Regions from separate parts of the Dorea sp. OM07-5 genome, predicted to be linked through region 2. Evidence: predicted binding sites of a transcription regulator. Region 2 holds the regulator's gene; the other holds the start of a gene.
What was found. Region 2 encodes NrdR, which represses ribonucleotide reductase genes. Its sites were predicted from a motif close to CACAANATNTTGTG; they were not measured.

Region 1 (9,035 bases), on a different contig from region 2:
AGAGATCAGGTCATTTGTACTTATGTCATATTTCTTCATCTTTTCTGCAAGAAGCGGCAGATAAAAAGTAACAAACTTCTCCTGATTCATCGGTAATAAAGTTCCATCCAGATCAAATAATATATTTTGCATGTAATTCTCCAGTTCTTTTCTATGTTCAAATTATGGTTTTCATTCTGTCTTATATTGTTATCTCTTCAATTCTTCTACCCGACAGTTCACATCCGCATACAGCCGTTCCACATCTTCCGGAACATAAAATTCTCCTTTTTCATAGAGAATCTTTCCGGCGATCATCGTCATCACTACATTCTGCTTACTTCCGCTGTATACAATATTCTTTGTAAGATTATTGAGTGGCTGCATATTCGGCTGATGCAGGTCGATCATAATAAGATCTGCCTGTTTGCCCGGCGCCAGGCTGTCACAGTCCGCAAGCCCTATCGCCCGTGCGCCCTGCACGGCTGCCATATATAACACTTCCTTTGCATCAACAACTGCCGCATCTTTCTCTTTAAGCTTTGCAAGCCCTGTCACAAGAAACATCTCCCGGAACATGTCCAGACAGTTGTTGCTTGCCGGTCCGTCCGTTCCGATCGCAACCGGGATTCCCATTTGAAGCATCTTCGTAAGTGGAGGTATCCCGCTTGCCAGCTTCATATTAGATGCTGGATTTGTCACAACGTATAATCCGCGTTCTTTAAAAATCTCCAGATCTTCTTCTGTCATGTGGATACAGTGAAAGCCACCGCCGCCATGTGCGAACATTCCAAGACTGTCCAGATACGCTGTCGGTGTCATTCCAGTTCTGTCAATACATTGTTCCGTTTCGGAACAACTTTCTGAATTATGCATATAAACAGGTGCTTTTAAATCCTTTGCGAGCGCTGCTATGTCCTCCAAAACCGGCTTTGATGTCGTATATTCTGCATGGAATCCAAGCTGATACGAGATCAGCGGATCAAACTGATTGTATGTTTTGTACCATTTTTCCATCTCGGGCACGGACTGTACGAAATCATTTACTGCACCACAGATAACTGTGCGGAATCCAAGATCCTTTGATGCCTGTGCCATCGTATCCGGTGTCAGATACATATCAAAATTCGCCGTAATCCCACTTGTCAGATATTCTAAAACTGCCAGTTTTGAAAACAAATATACATCTTCCGGTGTCAGCTTCGCCTCCATTGGGAATACCTGTTTGTTCAGCCAGTCCAGAAGCGGCAGATCATCCGCGTACGAACGCAAGAACGTCATACCCGAATGTGTATGTGCATTCTTAAATCCCGGAAGGATCAGATTGCCTTGGGCATCAATCTCTCGATCCCATTTATCATCAGCACCTGATGCAGACTGCTCTTTTCCGGTACTGCCACAGCCGGATGGTGCAATTTCTGAGAATCCGACATAAGCAATCTTATCTTCTATAATCTGGATTTCCCCTTCCACAATCTGAAAATGTCCTGCCTTTTCTTCTGTCATTGGTATAATCCTGGCATTATATATTCTTATTTTCATAGATTCTCCTGTATTTTCTTACTTTTCTTCTTTTTCCTGAGCTTCTGCCTCCTTCTGCTCCAGAAAATCTGAAATCCGGATAATCGATTCGGATACAAGACTTCTGAATAATGGTGCCACACGGTCTGCTGTCTCCTGAACTTCCGTATGACTGAGCGGTTCATCTGTCATGCCACATGCCATATTAGAGATACAGGAAATTCCGCAGATCTTCATACCCATATGGTTTGCTGCAATCGCTTCACATGCCGTACTCATTCCGATTGCATCTGCACCTAACAGCCGGTACATCCGGATCTCAGCCGGTGATTCATACTGTGGTCCGGTAAGCTGCAGATAAGTACCTTCGCGCAGAGTAAGCTGAAGATCACTTGCTGTATAGCGAATCAATTTGCATAGATCTTCATCATAGATTTCTGACATATCCGGAAATCTCGCTCCCAGTTCATCTATATTCGTTCCAATTAATGGTGACGGAACAAAACTTGCGATTTGATCCTGGATCAGCATAAAATCTCCCGGCTCATAATCGTAGTTTACACCGCCGGAAGCATTCGTAAGAAACAGCACTTCTGCCCCCATCAGACGCATCAGGCGGATTGGGAGTACTACATCTGTCATAGAATAGCCTTCATAGTAGTGAACCCGTCCCTGCATCGCTACGATCGGTACGTTCCCTACATATCCAAATACAAACTGACCTTTGTGTCCCTGAACTGTAGATACCGGGAAACCATCAATATCATGGTAAGAAATAATTTTCTCCACCTTCATCTTCTTCACATAGTCACCGAGTCCTGAACCAAGTACCAGCGCTACTTTTGGTTTGAACGGAAGTTCCCCCTTTACTGATTCATAACAATCTGTCAATTTCTCATAAGCTGAATTCATAATTAAGTCCCCTTCCTTATTTACATTTACCGCAGTTTTGCAAGTTCCAGAATCCTCTGGTTGCTACTGCCGCGAAATTTCAGCGTAATATCTTTTAATTCTTCTACAAATTCACCATCTACAAGCACATCGATATAAGACAGCATCTCATCTGTCACCTCTGTATACACTCTGCCTCCCTCTGCAAGATCCACATCAAAGAGATAGCCGCTGTAGCACCAGATATCTTTCTTCGGATACGTCTCCTTGATCTCTCTTAGAAGATTCACAAGCACAACCTGATTTTCCGGCTCAAAAGGCTCTCCACCCAGCAGGGAAAATCCCTGAATATATACCGGCTCCAGAAGTTTTAAAATCCGGTCTTTTACTTCATCGGTAAAAGGCTCTCCATAATTAAAATTCCAGGTTTCTTCATTAAAGCATCCCTTGCAGTGATGCCGGCAACCGGACACGAACAGGCTGACACGCACACCCGGTCCGTCTGCAATATCATATTCTTTTATCGTTCCATAGTTCATAGTTATACCTCACATTATTTCTATATAACATTGTAGTGTTTTTTTGCAATAGTGTAAAGTTGGTAAAACAAAGTTTTCATTTTGAAAGCGTGCTTTGAATAAAAGCTTTTGATAAACGGAGGCTGACTGATGCAGCCTCCGTTTGTTGTAAGAGTAGCATATTTCTATCTGAAATGAAATCTCATTTTCTCTGATATATTTTCTCTACACTTCATCGTAAGTATCTAAGAAATTATGTTTCACTCCATCTTTCTTATATGCCACAATGGTATTTAAGTTGACATTTTCTACGCTCTTGAAAATGTTGCCCTCGACGAACCGGTTCGTCTTTTTCAATTCGCTGATGAGATTCTTGATCTCGATCCGCTTGGACTGGTTCTCTTCATTGTTACATGTTGTACAAGTGTCTGTAAATTTACATGCACACTGAATAAAATGCAAATCGTTATAATCTCTCCATGCCTTGATGTCATCTTCACGCACAAGATAGAGTGGACGGATCAGCTCCATTCCCTCAAAATTTGTACTATGCAGTTTTGGCATCATCGTCTGGATCTGTCCGCTGTAAAGCATTCCCATCAGGATCGTCTCGATCACATCATCATAATGATGTCCCAGCGCGATCTTATTACATCCCATATCTTTTGCGAAATGATACAGATGTCCTCTGCGCATTCTCGCACAGAGATAGCACGGTGATTTCTCTACATTAAATACCGATTCAAAAATATCGGATTCAAAGATTGTGATCGGAATATTCAGTTTCTTCGCATTATCTTCAATAACCTTGCGATTCTCCGGGCTGTATCCCGGATCCATTACAAGAAACTTCACTTCAAAATCAAACTTGTTGTGTACTTTCAGTTCCTGAAAACATTTCGCCATCAGCATCGAATCTTTTCCACCGGAAATACAGACTGCAATCTTATCTCCCGGTTTTACCAGTTCATACGTGTTGATCGCTTTTGTAAATTTAGACCAGATTTTTTTCTTGAATTTCTTGCGAAGGCTCTGCTCTACTTCCTTTGCTTTCTCATTATTCTGATCCTTATCCATCTCCTCTTTCATAACGTCCATCAGCCAGGCCACATAACCGCCTTCCAGGCTCTCTGCGTTATATCCTTCTTCTTCCAGCTCTTCTGCGATCTCTACGCTGATTTTTCCTCTGCTACAGCAGATAACCTGCTTTTTCTCCGGATCCAGCTCTTTATTTTTTAATTTTTTTTCAATCTCTTCCGGCTTTACCGCAATTGCTCCAGGAATTGCTCCGTGGGAAATCTCTACCTCACTGCGGATATCCAGAAGCTCATAACTGTCTTTTTCTAATTTTTTTAATTCCGCTATTGAAATACTCATCTTTGTATCACCAATTCTGCTTTCTTATCGAATCTATTTCTGTGTTTCTCCTGCAGCCAGGTCTTTTACCACTTCACCGGCAATAATAAGTCCTGCCACCGAAGGTACAAATGCCACACTTCCCGGAATATCTCTTCTCTCCGTGCACTTATGCTTTGCTCCCGGCGGGCAGATACAGTTGTGTCTGCAGCTGATCGCCATATCTTCTTTCGGTCTGGTTGGCTGCTCTTCTGAATATACCACTTTCAGCTTCTTTACGCCACGTTTTTTCAGTTCCCGGCGCATAACTTTTGCAAGCGGGCATACTTTCGTCTTATAAATGTCTGCCACGCGGAACATACTGGCATCCAGTTTATTTCCGGCCCCCATACTGCTGATGATCGGCACATTTTTCTCCTTTGCCGCCATCACAAGTGCGATCTTTGCCGTTACCGTATCTACAGCATCGACGATATAATCATACTCTTCAAATGCGAAATCATCTGCATTTTCCGGCAGGAAGAAGCAGTCATGGATCGTCACTTTTGCATTCGGATTGATCTCCAGGATACGGTCACGCATCACTTTTGTCTTATATTTTCCAACAGTCTTTCTTGTCGCAATGATCTGACGGTTCAGGTTCGTCAGACATACTTTATCATCATCGATCAGATCAAATGCACCTACGCCGCTTCGCACCAGTGCCTCGCAGACGTAACCGCCCACGCCACCGATTCCAAATACCGCAACTCTGGCATTCGCAAGCCTGTCCATTGCTTCTTTTCCAAGTAATAATTCGGTTCTCGAAAATTGTGTCAGCATCTTCTTATCTTCTCCTTCTGCCGTACGAAACGTGTCTCACAGATTTTATCGCAATAATAGAACACGCTTTGTAAGTTTGTTACGCAAAACCAGCGGCTGCATTCCATGTCTCTCATGCATGCACCCGCCGGTCACTTCATATTCCCAGTAATTCAATAGGTTATATTATATATGGAGTTGTTCTTTTTGTCAATCTTTCCTTCTTACAGGTGAAGTACGCGGTCTTTGATTTCCTGTGTTCTTCCCTGATTCCAGAACTGTGTTCCGATATATCCACAGGTTCTTCTTGCTACACATAACTTATCCTGATCTCTGTTACCGCAGTTCGGACACTCCCAGATCAGTTTACCGTTTCCGTCTTCCTTGATCTGGATCTCACCGGTATAGCCGCAACATTCACAGTAATCGCTCTTCGTATTCAGCTCAGCATACATGATGTTCTCGTAAATATACTGCATAACGGAGAGCACTGCCGGAATATTGTCCTGCATATCCGGTACTTCGATGTAGCTGATCGCTCCACCCGGAGACAGCTTCTGGAATTCGGATTCGAATTTCAGTTTCTTAAATGCATCGATCTTCTCTGTTACATGTACGTGATAGCTGTTCGTAATATAATTCTTATCGGTTACGCCTTTGATGATTCCAAAACGTTTCTGTAAACATTTTGCAAATTTGTAAGTTGTAGATTCCATCGGTGTCCCGTATACGGAATAGCTGATATGCTCTGCTTCTTTCCATTCTTTGCACTTATCATTCAGTTTCTGCATAACTTCCAGTGCAAACGGGCTCGCTTCCGGATCTGTATGGGATTTGCCAAGCATACGCATGCACATCTCATAAAGGCCCGCATATCCGAGAGAGATTGTTGAATATCCATTATAAAGCAGTCTGTCGATCGTCTCACCCTTCTTCAGTCTTGCCAGTGCACCATACTGCCACAGGATCGGCGCTACATCGGAAATCGTTCCGAGAAGACGCTCATGTCTGCAGCGGAGTGCCCGGTGGCACAACTCCAGACGTTCATCCAGAATCTTCCAGAATTTATCCATATCTCCATTGGAAGAACATGCCACATCTACAAGATTGATCGTTACAACTCCCTGATTGAAACGTCCATAGAACTTATGGCTTCCGTCCGGATTTCTCTGCTCGTCCTCAACTGTCAAAAATGAACGGCAGCCCATACACGGGTAAACTTCTCCCTGCTTCAGCTCACGCATCATCTTAGCGGAAATATAATCCGGTACCATACGTTTTGCTGTACATTCTGCTGCCAGCTTGGTCAGTTCCCAGTATTTGGAACCTTCTGTAATATTATCTTCATCCAATACATAGATCAATTTCGGGAATGCCGGAGTGATCCATACACCTTTTTCATTCTTAACGCCCTGCATTCTCTGTCTCATCACTTCTTCAATGATCATAGCAAGGTCATCTCTTAACTGTCCGTCTTCTACTTCATCCAGATACATAAATACGGTTACAAACGGCGCCTGTCCATTACAGGTCATCAGTGTGATAAGCTGATACTGGATCGTCTGGATTCCGCTCTTTACTTCATCGCGGAGTCTGCGTTCTGTAATCTTGTCAATGATTTCCGGATCCATGCTCTCGCCACATTCTTGTCTCTCAGCGATAACATTCTTACGGAGTTTCTGTCTGCTGATATCTACAAACGGTGCCAGATGTGCCAGTGTAAAAGACTGTCCGCCATACTGGTTACTTGCCACCTGTGCCACGATCTGGGTCGTTACATTACATGCTGTAAAAAAGCTATGCGGCTTCTCGATCAGCGTCTCACTGATCACTGTACCATTCTGCAACATATCCTGTAAATTGATCAGATCACAGTTATGTTCTTTCTGTGCAAAATAATCAGAATCATGGAAGTGGATGATTCCTGCTTCGTGCGCCTGCACAATCTCTTCCGGAAGGAGCAGACGTCTGGATAAGTCTTTGCTGACTTCTCCTGCCATGTAATCTCTCTGTGTAGAATTGATCACAGGATTCTTGTTGGAATTCTCTTGATTTACTTCTTCATTCATGTGCTCGATCAGTGCGAGGATTCCATTATCTGTTGTATTTGATTTTCTGGTAAGCTCTCTCTTATAACGATAACGCACATACTTCTGTGCGACTTCATATCCACGCATCTCCATGATGCCGGTCTCTACCATATCCTGAATATCTTCTACATTCACGGCATGGCGATATTCGTTCACTTTCTGACCGATTGTATCTGCCACTGCAAGAATCTGATATTCATTCAACTGATGGATCCGTTCTACCTCTTTGTTTGCAGATTTGATCGCATTTATGATCTTATCAAGCTGGAACGGTACTTCCTCTCCGTTTCGTTTGATCACATGATTTTTCACTTGAATTCCCATAATCCCCTTGATTTCTCCTTTTTTAGCATTCTTTTTTTATAACAAAATATAGATATTTTTAACTTGCCATTACACAATATGTTGTGTCTTTTACTATCATACACCAATTCAGAGCGAAAAGAAAGAGAAAGTTTTACTTTTTTGCAATTCCCTTTCTCTCTTTCTCTCTAATTGAATTTTATCTTAATCCGGCAGATCTCACTCTTCGTACCCACTCTCATATCCGGTCCGAATACGCCAAGCCCGGAAGTCACGATATTATGCATCTTTCCCTTTTTCAGATAGCCATAGGAGTTCTCCCACATCATGTCCGTAACCAAGTTCCCCGGGAACATCTGGCCATCATGTGTATGTCCACACAGATCCAGATCCACTCCCGCATCTGCCAGTTCTTTTAATTCTCTCGGTTCATGATCCACTACAAGAATTGGTTTCTTCTGATCCGTTTCCTTCACCAGTTCTTTCGGAAGCTTTCTCTTCCTGATCCCTCTTCCCGGACGTTCATAATCAGCTCTTCCGAACAGATAAAAAGCATTGTCGATCTCGACTGCTTCATCCCGAAGCAGATGAATATTTGATTTCTCCAAAAATGTATCCATCCGCGGATCGCTCATCTTCTTCCCTTTTCTCGGAAATGTAAATCCTGCCAGAATCTTCTCCTGTATATCATGGTTGCCGTAACATGCATAGACACCATACCTGCTCTTGATCGATCTTAATATCTTCTCCAGGCGCTCCGGATTATCCAATGCCTCATATTCATTGTCAAAAATATCTCCCGCGATCACTACAAGATCCGGTTTTGACGCATTGATCTTCTCCACCATCCGCTGCATATGGCTGCTGCCGATGCTGTATCCCAGATGGAAATCCGCTACAAGAACAAGATTCAGTTCCTTCAGATTCCCTGCTTTCTTTGATATCTTTACCTGATAATCTGTCGTTACGATATGACGTGCACCATAGATCCCGGCGGCACTGAATGCCAGAATCACTGCCAGACATATACTGCCCACGATAACATGTCCTTTTCTTGAAAAAAGTCTTTCCTTTTTCGGAAATGACACATGTTTCAGAATGAGTCTTATAAGATCTGCTACAAGAACTGTAAGCAAGATATATAATAACACACCCAGCCAGTAATTGCCAATCCCTTTCAGCACTCTTTGTAACATCGACGGCGGTACAAGAAATCCAAAAAGCAGGCTTAGCGCCAGAAAAACGTACACTGTGACGAGCAGTCCCCTGAGAAAAAAATTTTTTGTCACATCGTGACAGGCTGCAAGCCAGTGAAGCATGCGCCAGAGTATATATCCGCATAATAACAGATACAGCGGAGCCAGATATAATGCGATCATTGTTTTACTACCTTCCTTTCTTTTTCATATGTCCGGGCGGCTGTCGTCCTCATTTTGCTGATTCCTTTCCCCTCATTCGGATGACGTACCGACCACATCTGATCTGCGCCAAACAATACTAACAACAGCACACATAACGCAATCAGACGTCGCATCGGAAGCCTGCGGATCAGATTGTCTAAAAATGGCGCCAGTAC
Region 2 (9,035 bases):
ATAGACATAATCATTGCCCAACCCCTGCATTTTTGTAAATTCCATCTTCTATATCTCCTCTACTCTGACATAATGCTCAATACCATCTCTGCTGTCTCTACCATGTTTGTTCCACTGTCCATACTGCTTTTCTGCAAATATCTGTGTGCCTCTTCTTCCGTCATATTGTTACGTGCCATCAGCAGTTCTTTTGCCTTTCTGACTGTCTCTTGCTGCTTCGGATCACGGTTTTTTAACTGCTTCTTGCGTTTCCGTCTGCGCCTGTCGATATCGGTCAGCATCATCTCGATCGTATTCATCAGATCATACACTTTAATCGGCATCGACAATCCCATCACGCCCCGCACCAGTCCGTCACTCCATTTATCCTGCGACGCGACAAGCAGCATATCAAAATTTTCCGGAAGATATTCTCTGAGATCCGTATACATCATATCTTTTAATTTGTAACCACACACGACAATTCCTTCATCCACAGTATCCGCATAATGCATTGCCTGTGCCCCCGTTGTCGCCACTCCGGTAACATTTACTCCATTTCGCACCAGCAGATTCCGGATATTAATTGCATTTTCCTTCTTTGGAAATACTACAATAATACCTATCATGCTGACACCTCCTTTAGTCGTCTCATTTTTATTCTTACTAAGGGTGCCTAAATGACATGCAGGTACTTTGCGATTTCCCAGTCTGTCACCTGATTACGATAATTCATGTACTCTTCCGTCTTCACTTTGATATATTTTTCCGTCAGATCATCGCCAAGCACATTTTTAATGTAAGTGTCCTCTTCAAATGCCTGTGCTGCTTCCAGAAGCGTTCTCGGCAGAAGTTCTGCACCAGCTGCCGCCCGCTCTTCTTCCGTCATCTCAAAAATATTGCAGTCAATGCTTTTTGGCGGCATGATCTTGTTGCGGATTCCGTCCAGTCCAGCGGCAAGGCATACTGCAAATGCCAGATATGGATTGGCTGACGGATCAGGACTACGAAGCTCGATTCTCTCCTCACCCTCCGGCGCCGTCGGGATCCGGATCAATGGCGTTCTGTTCTTGGCTGACCATGCAATATATACCGGTGCTTCAAATCCCGGCACAAGACGCTTATATGAATTCACGATCGGATTCGTAATAAAGGTCAGCGCTTTGATATGTTTCATAATTCCACCGATGAAATAATAAGCTTCTTTACTCAGCCCTTTCTCATCTGAACTGTCTGAAAATACATTCACACCATCCCGGCTTAATGACATGTTCGTATGCATGCCGGAACCATTCTCTCCGTACTTCGGTTTTGGCATAAAGGATGCATGCAGACCGTGTCTCTTGGCAATCGTCTTGACAACCAGTTTGAATGTCATGATATTGTCTGCCGCAGACAACGCCTCGTCATATTGGAAATCAATCTCATGCTGTGCCGGCGACATCTCGTGGTGAGATGCCTCGATGACAAATCCCATATCCTCCATTGTCAATACCATGTCACGTCTCGCATTTTCGCCGAAATCTAATGGTCCAAGGTCAAAATATGTGGCTCGCTCATGGGAAATCGTTGTCGGTACACTGTCATCATCCATATGGAATAAGAAAAATTCACATTCCGGCCCGACGTTAAACTGATATCCCATCTCTTTTGCCTCTTCGATCACTTTCTTCAGTACATATCTCGGATCGCTCTCAAATGGTGTTCCGTCTGCTTTATGCACCTCGCAGATCAGTCTTGCAACTTTACCCTGCTGCGGCCTCCACGGAAAAATCTCAAATGTATTCAGATCCGGATAAAGATACATATCCGAATCTTCCACCCTTGCAAAGCCTTCAATGGAAGAGCCGTCAAACATGCACTGGTTATTCAGCGCTTTCTCCAACTGGCTGGTAGTGATCGCTACATTTTTCAATGTTCCGAAAATATCGGTAAACTGTAGCCGGATGAATCCCACATCCTCTTCTTCTACCATCTGTAAAATATCTTCACGCGTATAATTATTCATTATATGCACCTCCTGCATTTACTGCTGTATGTAAAAATGGGCGTTCTCATGCCTTAGATGAAAACGCCATTGCTTTACCTCGTTAAAAATTATAGAAAAAAAAGCCCTCTTTGTCAACGAAAAATGTCGTTGTTGATACTTTTGATTGAAAAACCGAACGCACTCTGTTACAATGTTTCCAATAAGGTTTTCAGAAAATGGCTATGAATAAAAATTAATGCAGATAATAGAAGGAGGCTCAGATACTATGGGACTTGCAATACCAATCGAAACAAGCGCAAGACACATCCATATGTGCCAGGAAGATTTTGAACACTTATTTGGGAAAGGGAAAACGATCACCCACCGGGTAGATCTGAGCCAGCCCGGTCAGTATGCCTGTGAAGAACGCGTTACGATCAAAGGTCCGAAAGGAACATTTGAAAATGTTGCTCTGCTTGGACCTTTCCGTAATGAGACACAGGTGGAGATTTCCATGACTGATTCACGAAAGCTCGGCATTCCGGGCATCATCCGTCAATCCGGCGATACGAAGGGCACACCCGGCTGCACGCTGCTCGGTCCTGCCGGTGAGATTGAACTCGATCACGGTGTGATTGTTGCAAAGCGCCATATCCACATGACTCCAGTGCAGGCAGTCCAGTTAAATGTCAAAGACAAAGATGAAGTGTTCGTCATTATGGAGAGTTTTGAACGCTCTCTGATCTTTGCTGATGTTGTTGTCCGTGTACACCCGGACTTTGCACTCGCCATGCACGTCGATACAGACGAAGCAAATGCATTTGCCGGACATGAACACCCAACCGGTGTCATCTTAAAATTATTTGGCGGACGTACATACAATCTTCGGAAATGGGCAGACGAATTACAAAGCGGAATCAACCGGCTGTAGCCGGTGATTCCGCTCTTTTTATTATTCCATCACTGCATTCTAAATATTTCTAATTTTCAAATCGTCGTGTTTACAACTTTGCAGTCAGTGTCTTTGCACTGACTCCTTTTAACATTCCAAGTTTTCCGGAAAGAGAGCTTGTCACATCTCCCGGCGCGTCCAGCACCACACTGATGATCGACACTTCTCTCTGCCGGTACGGAATGCCCATTCTTCCGACAATATAATTTCTAAATTCGTGAAGCAGTTCATTCACCGTTACTGCTGCCTCTTCATCTTTTATAATAATGCTGATTACAGATACACGACTATCCATCCGTCTCTTCCTCTCTTCACTATAATGCAATGTCCAGTTCGATCGGGCAATGATCCGATCCCATAACGTCGGTCAGGATCTTCGCATCTTCAATCTTATCCTTCAGGCAGTCCGATACACAAAAATAGTCAATTCTCCATCCTGCATTCTTTGCCCTTGCGCTGAAACGGTAAGACCACCAAGAATAAATTCCTTCCACATCCGGATACAGATAACGGAATGTATCTGTAAATCCTGCTGCAAGAAGGTCTGTGAATTTTCCACGTTCTTCATCTGTAAATCCGGCATTCTTACGGTTCGTCTTCGGATTCTTCAAGTCGATCTCTTTGTGTGCAACATTCAAATCCCCACAGAAAACCACTGGTTTCTTCTCTTCCAGCCCTTTCAGATAAGCGAGAAAATCATCTTCCCATGTCATTCTGTAATCCAGTCTTGCCAGTTCGCTCTGTGAATTCGGCGTATACACTGTCACAAAATAAAAATCCTCATACTCCAGTGTGATTACACGGCCTTCCTGATCGTGTTCTTCAATTGCCATGCCATAAGTAACAGCAAGGGGCCTTTCTTTTGTAAATACCGCCGTTCCGGAATAACCTTTCTTCACGGCATAATTCCAGTACTGTTCGTATCCATCCAGCTCCAGATCTAATTGTCCTTCCTGCATCTTCGTTTCCTGAATACAGAAAATATCTGCATCCGCTTCTTTGAAGAAATCAAGAAATCCTTTCTTTACGCAGGCACGAATTCCATTTACATTCCATGATATACATTTCATCTGTTCGTTTTCCTTCTAATAATACACTTTTCTTAAAAACAGACCTCTGGCTGGCGCGAGGAATCCGGCAAGGCTTCTGTCTTCTGCCGCAATCACAACCGGAAGCATCGATGCCTCACGCTTGCCGGTACCGATTTCCAGCAAAGTACCTGTCAAGATACGTGCCATATGATATAAGAATCCAGTTCCATAGAAAGTGATACGCACCTTCTCACCGGAACTTACAATCTTGATATTGGTGATCTTGCGGATCGGATCTTTGCAATCCTTATCATCCGTAAAACTTGTAAAGTTCTTCGGTCCCAGCAGATATGGCACGGCCTCACGCATCGCTTCTATATCTAATTTTTCCGGATAATGATAGCAGTATCTTCTGGAAAATACATCCGGTTTTTCTCTGCAGTCAATATAATATTCATATTTCTTGCCTTTGGCACTTTTTCTGGCATGAAATCCATTTCGCACCAGTTCCACCTTCACGATACGGATATCCTCCGGGAGATAACGGTTCAACGAATCCTTCATCTCCTGTGGATCATACAATTTGGAAAGCTTCACACTTGCCACCTGACCTCTTGCATGTACTCCGGCGTCTGTTCTCCCCGAACCGTCTACACGCACGCGGTATCCGACTAATTTGCCAATGCTCCATTCCAGTACAAACTGGATCGTATTGTCTGTCGTCGCCTGCCGCTGCCATCCCTGATACCTGCTTCCATCATAGGAAATCGTTAATTTATATGTTCTCATAGTCTAATCACCCTGTCTATTTGTACTCATCTCACTATATAATATCCTGTACAGAATATTATAAAACTTTATTGTTCCTGTCCGTCCAGAATCTTTTTCAATTCATCCATAAATGTATTCACATCCTTAAACTCCCTATATACAGATGCGAATCTTACATATGCAACTTCGTCCAGATCTTTCAGCGCATCCATAACGATCTCCCCGATCGTACTGCTTGCAATCTCTTTCTCTTCCAGACTGAACACCTGTGTCTCCACAGCTTCCACTGTCTTCTGGATCCTTGCCGCCGATACCGGACGTTTATAACAAGCTCTTAAAATTCCTCTTTCAATCTTGCCTCGGTCATACTGTTCTCTGTTATCATCCTTTTTAATAATGATCAGCGGAATCGTCTCTATCTTTTCATAAGTCGTGAAACGTTTCCCGCATGCATCACAGGATCTGCGTCTGCGGATAGAATTGCCTTCTTCCGCCGGTCTTGAATCTATAACTCTTGTATCTGAATTACCACAATATGGACATTTCATCACACTAAATTCCTTTCATACATTCTATCTTTTAGTATATCGGTTGCTCTTAGAGAAGTCAAACATCAAAAGAAACATTTTACTTTTCTTCATGCATTTCAACCAGAATAATATCCGGTCCAATCCGTTTGATACAGGCAAATGGAATGATGTATTCTCCATCCTCACAGAAAAGATTACAGATCCCCCGCCCTTTTGGTATAATGATTGCTTCAATTTTTCCTTTTTTCTCATCTATGACCAGATCTTCTACATATCCAAGTTTGCAACAGTCACACGCATTGATCACTTCTTTTTCCTGAAATTCACTGAAACGCACACTGACACTTCCGCTCTTATTATTCTTATATTTATTATATGCAGCACGCTGACTATTCGTACGGGTGCACATCTGGTGGAGCGTTTTTATATATCAGGAAAGTTCTTTCCCGATAAATAAAAACAGGGGTACAGTTCTTCACCATACCCCAGTTTATCTTCGCATTTTATTACTCCACAATATCAATCACAGATACCGGACAGTCATCTCTTGCTTCTTTTGCTGCTTCTTCATATTCCGATGCAACTTCTCCACATGCTTCCGCAAGTCCATCTTCATCAAACGAGAATACTTCCGGGCACGTTGTCACACATGCACCGCAGGAAATGCAGCCATCCATCACTCTTGCCTTCATCGGTTACCTCCTTCATTTTTCCGGTAGTATAACCAGATTGCAGACATTTTAAACGAATTTCTTAAGAAATCTTAGTTCCTGTCTTTCCTTTTAAAGCTTCGCCAAGCTTATCAAAAGAAGTAATGAGTGCGCTTCTTCCTTCTCCTTTTTCAATGAAAGAAACAGAAGCACTTAACTTCGGAAGCATATTATACTCTCCGAAATGTCCCTCTTCCATATATTTCTTCGCATTTTCTACGGAAATCTCGCCCAGTGCTTCTTCATTGTCACGTCCGAGATTAATCTTCACCTGATCTACACTCGTCAGAATGATCAGCTCGTCTGCCTGTGTATCCTCTGCCATCTTTCCGGCAGTCAGATCCTTCTCAATGACAGCGCTTGCACCTTTCAAATGGTTATCCTGTTCCAGAACCGGAATACCACCACCACCGCATGCAATAACAATCTGATCTGCATCCAGAAGAGCCTTGATCGCATCAATCTCTACAATGCGTACCGGATTCGGTGCAGACACGATGCGGCGGAACCCTTTGCCTGGTTCCTCTACTACATAATTACCCTTCTTACGCTCCTCATTTGCCTCTTCCACATTCATATAACGTCCAAGGATCTTGGTCGGTGTATAGAATGCTTCATCATATGGATCCACAACTACCTGTGTCAGGATCGTGCTGACTGTTCTGTAAATGCCTCTGTTTAAAAGTTCCTCGCGAATCGCATTCTGAAGGTCATATCCGATATAGCCCTGGCTCATGGCAGAACATACAGACATTGGCGCCGCTGTATAGTTCTCGTGTACTTTTCCAAATTCGTTCATCGCTGTATGGATCATACCTACCTGCGGTGCGTTGCTGTGTGTAATGGCAACCTGATATCCGTCCTCGATCAGATCCGCGATTACTTTTGATGTTTTCTTAACTGCTTCCTGCTGCTCCGGCAAGGTCGTACCAAGGGCACGATGTCCCAGCGCAACGACTACTCTTTTCTTCATGCTCTATACCTCTTATTTTCTGTAAATTTCCTCTCAAGATTATAAAAAGAATTATAGCCTCTTTCTGAAAAAAATGCAACTCCTGCTCGTCTTTTGTGGTAAACTGAAATTATTAAAAGGGATTTCCCGGTACGTGTTGAAAACGTATACGAAAGGAGTTTACATTTATGAAAGTTATCGTAACAGCCCCAAGAGGGAAAATGGGCAAATTGATCACACAGGTTGCAGCCTCCCGTGATGACATGGAACTGGTTGCCGGTATCGGTCCAAAAGGGCGCGATTACATCGGAACAGATCTCGGAACTGTCGCAATGGTCGGAAAAGAACTGCATGTTCCGGTTGTAGATGATCTCGAATCCGTTATTGACAAATGCGATGTGATCATCGATTTTTCTACTAAAGAGATGGCTATGGGAGTTCTGGATCTTGCCATCAGACATAAAAAAGGTCTGGTCTGCGGTTCTACCGGTTTCTCCGACGAAGAGATGAAACGTTTTGAAGATGCTGCTTCTTCTATTCCAATGCTCTATGCAGCCAACACTTCCAAACTCGTCAATGTCATGAATAAAGTTCTGGAATTTATCACAAAGACAGTTGGGGAAGAACTGGACATTGAGATTCTTGAGATGCATGATCAGTGGAAGAAAGATGCACCGAGCGGTACTTCCAAAGAAATGGGTGAGACCATGGCACATGCACTTGGCAAAGAATTATCCGATATCGCTGTATACGGCAGAGAAGGAGTTTCTCCGCGAGAACCTGGAACAATCGGTTATCATTCTCTGCGCGCCGGCAATATTCCAAGTAGCCACACTGTATTCTTTGGTGGCATGGGAGAACGTCTGGAAATCACTCACCACTGCTACAACTGGGAATGTTTCGCAAGAGGCGCCTGCGACTGCGCAGCATATCTTGCTAATAAAGGTCCTGGATATTATACCATTAAGGATGTCCTGCATCTGAGCTAGTCCGGCTCGGGTCAGTCTGGCGGTTTATCTGTAATAACGACTGCCATAGGTCATCCGTAACTACTTTGACAATTTAATTAACAAGATGTCAGGATTTTCCCCTAACATCTTAACATTAATCAGAAAGGATTTTATTTATGATATTAGTAAACACAGATTATATAACCGGAAAGAAATTTGAAATGATCGGACTTGTAAAAGGAAATATGATCCAGTCTGTACATTTTGGAAAAGACCTTGTAAACAGCTTTAAGACACTTGTAGGCGGTGAACTTACTTCTTATACAGAAATGATGAATGAAGCCCGTGCCATCGCCACAAAGCGCATGAGCGAAGAAGCCGAAAAATGCGGTGCCGACGCCGTCATTAATATCCGCTATGCATCCAGTACTGTCGTACAGGGTGCTGCTGAAATCATGGCTTACGGAACTGCAGTAAAATTCGTAGAAGAGTAGTTTCAAAAAGCGCCTGCCATCCTGTTATATTGATATATCCACAAATGGTCTGAATGTTCGGTGCCAGTGAAATATATTGCAAATGGCAGGCGTTTTTTAACTATTAATGCTTTTTCACTATCTACCAATATTGTTTCTATTTTTTAATACTTTTTTCTGCTATTTTTACAGCACCATTTTCTCTTCGATCCGGATTTTCTCCAGATGCTTGATCCTGTCCACGAGATGTGTTTCCGTCAGATACTTATACACGCTCTTCGGGACAAGATGCGCCCATTCTTCATCCATGGCAATACAGCTTCGCACCCATGAAGCACTGACTCCGCGGTCTTTTTCTTCTCTTCGCCAGAGAACTTCTACATCCAGCTTCAAGCTTCGCAGGATCTTATATTTTTCTTCATCCCACGCATCACTGAGTCCCATAAAATACGTCGCATCTTCCGGCATATAATTTGCAATATATTCCGGAAAATTAATCGGAAACGGCAGAATATCATATTCCTGCTCAGGGACTTTAAATTCCTGCATGGCACCTTTTATCATCTCATAACGTTCAAAATACGTCAGCGGATTTGCCGCTTTTGTGGATCGGTTCTGATCATTTACCGAATCGCCGGTCATTCTCCCGTCCGGATTCGTAAGCCCGATATACAGTTTCCGGCACCGCATCTTTGCCGCCAGAATATATTCCATATGC

Region 1: a site for NrdR is predicted at 7,553-7,566, ahead of nrdD (anaerobic ribonucleoside-triphosphate reductase). Genes of this name have one in related genera too.

What each region holds. Positions count from the first base shown of each region.
Region 1 covers NZ_QUKZ01000003.1:107,573-116,607, reverse strand. The annotation lists gene DXC04_RS03890 (HAD family hydrolase) at 1-132, opposite strand, end outside; gene DXC04_RS03885 (amidohydrolase family protein) at 190-1,521, opposite strand; gene DXC04_RS03880 (purine-nucleoside phosphorylase) at 1,540-2,415, opposite strand; gene nrdG (anaerobic ribonucleoside-triphosphate reductase activating protein) at 2,439-2,930, opposite strand; gene DXC04_RS03870 (ATP-binding protein) at 3,135-4,286, opposite strand; gene DXC04_RS03865 (tRNA threonylcarbamoyladenosine dehydratase) at 4,320-5,087, opposite strand; gene nrdD (anaerobic ribonucleoside-triphosphate reductase) at 5,291-7,480, opposite strand; gene DXC04_RS03855 (metallophosphoesterase) at 7,648-8,838, opposite strand; gene DXC04_RS03850 (DUF975 family protein) at 8,835-9,035, opposite strand, start outside.
Region 2 covers NZ_QUKZ01000001.1:232,985-242,019, reverse strand. The annotation lists gene dapF (diaminopimelate epimerase) at 1-45, opposite strand, end outside; gene DXC04_RS01230 (ANTAR domain-containing response regulator) at 60-608, opposite strand; gene glnA (type I glutamate--ammonia ligase) at 656-1,987, opposite strand; gene DXC04_RS01220 (PduL/EutD family phosphate acyltransferase) at 2,235-2,879, shown strand; gene DXC04_RS01215 (TM1266 family iron-only hydrogenase system putative regulator) at 2,950-3,195, opposite strand; gene DXC04_RS01210 (exodeoxyribonuclease III) at 3,215-3,970, opposite strand; gene truA (tRNA pseudouridine(38-40) synthase TruA) at 3,986-4,720, opposite strand; gene nrdR (transcriptional regulator NrdR) at 4,789-5,250, opposite strand; gene DXC04_RS01195 (PRC-barrel domain-containing protein) at 5,330-5,641, opposite strand; gene DXC04_RS01190 (ferredoxin) at 5,739-5,924, opposite strand; gene arcC (carbamate kinase) at 5,986-6,915, opposite strand; gene dapB (4-hydroxy-tetrahydrodipicolinate reductase) at 7,083-7,883, shown strand; gene DXC04_RS01175 (YbjQ family protein) at 8,021-8,338, shown strand; gene DXC04_RS01170 (nicotinate-nucleotide adenylyltransferase) at 8,504-9,035, opposite strand, start outside.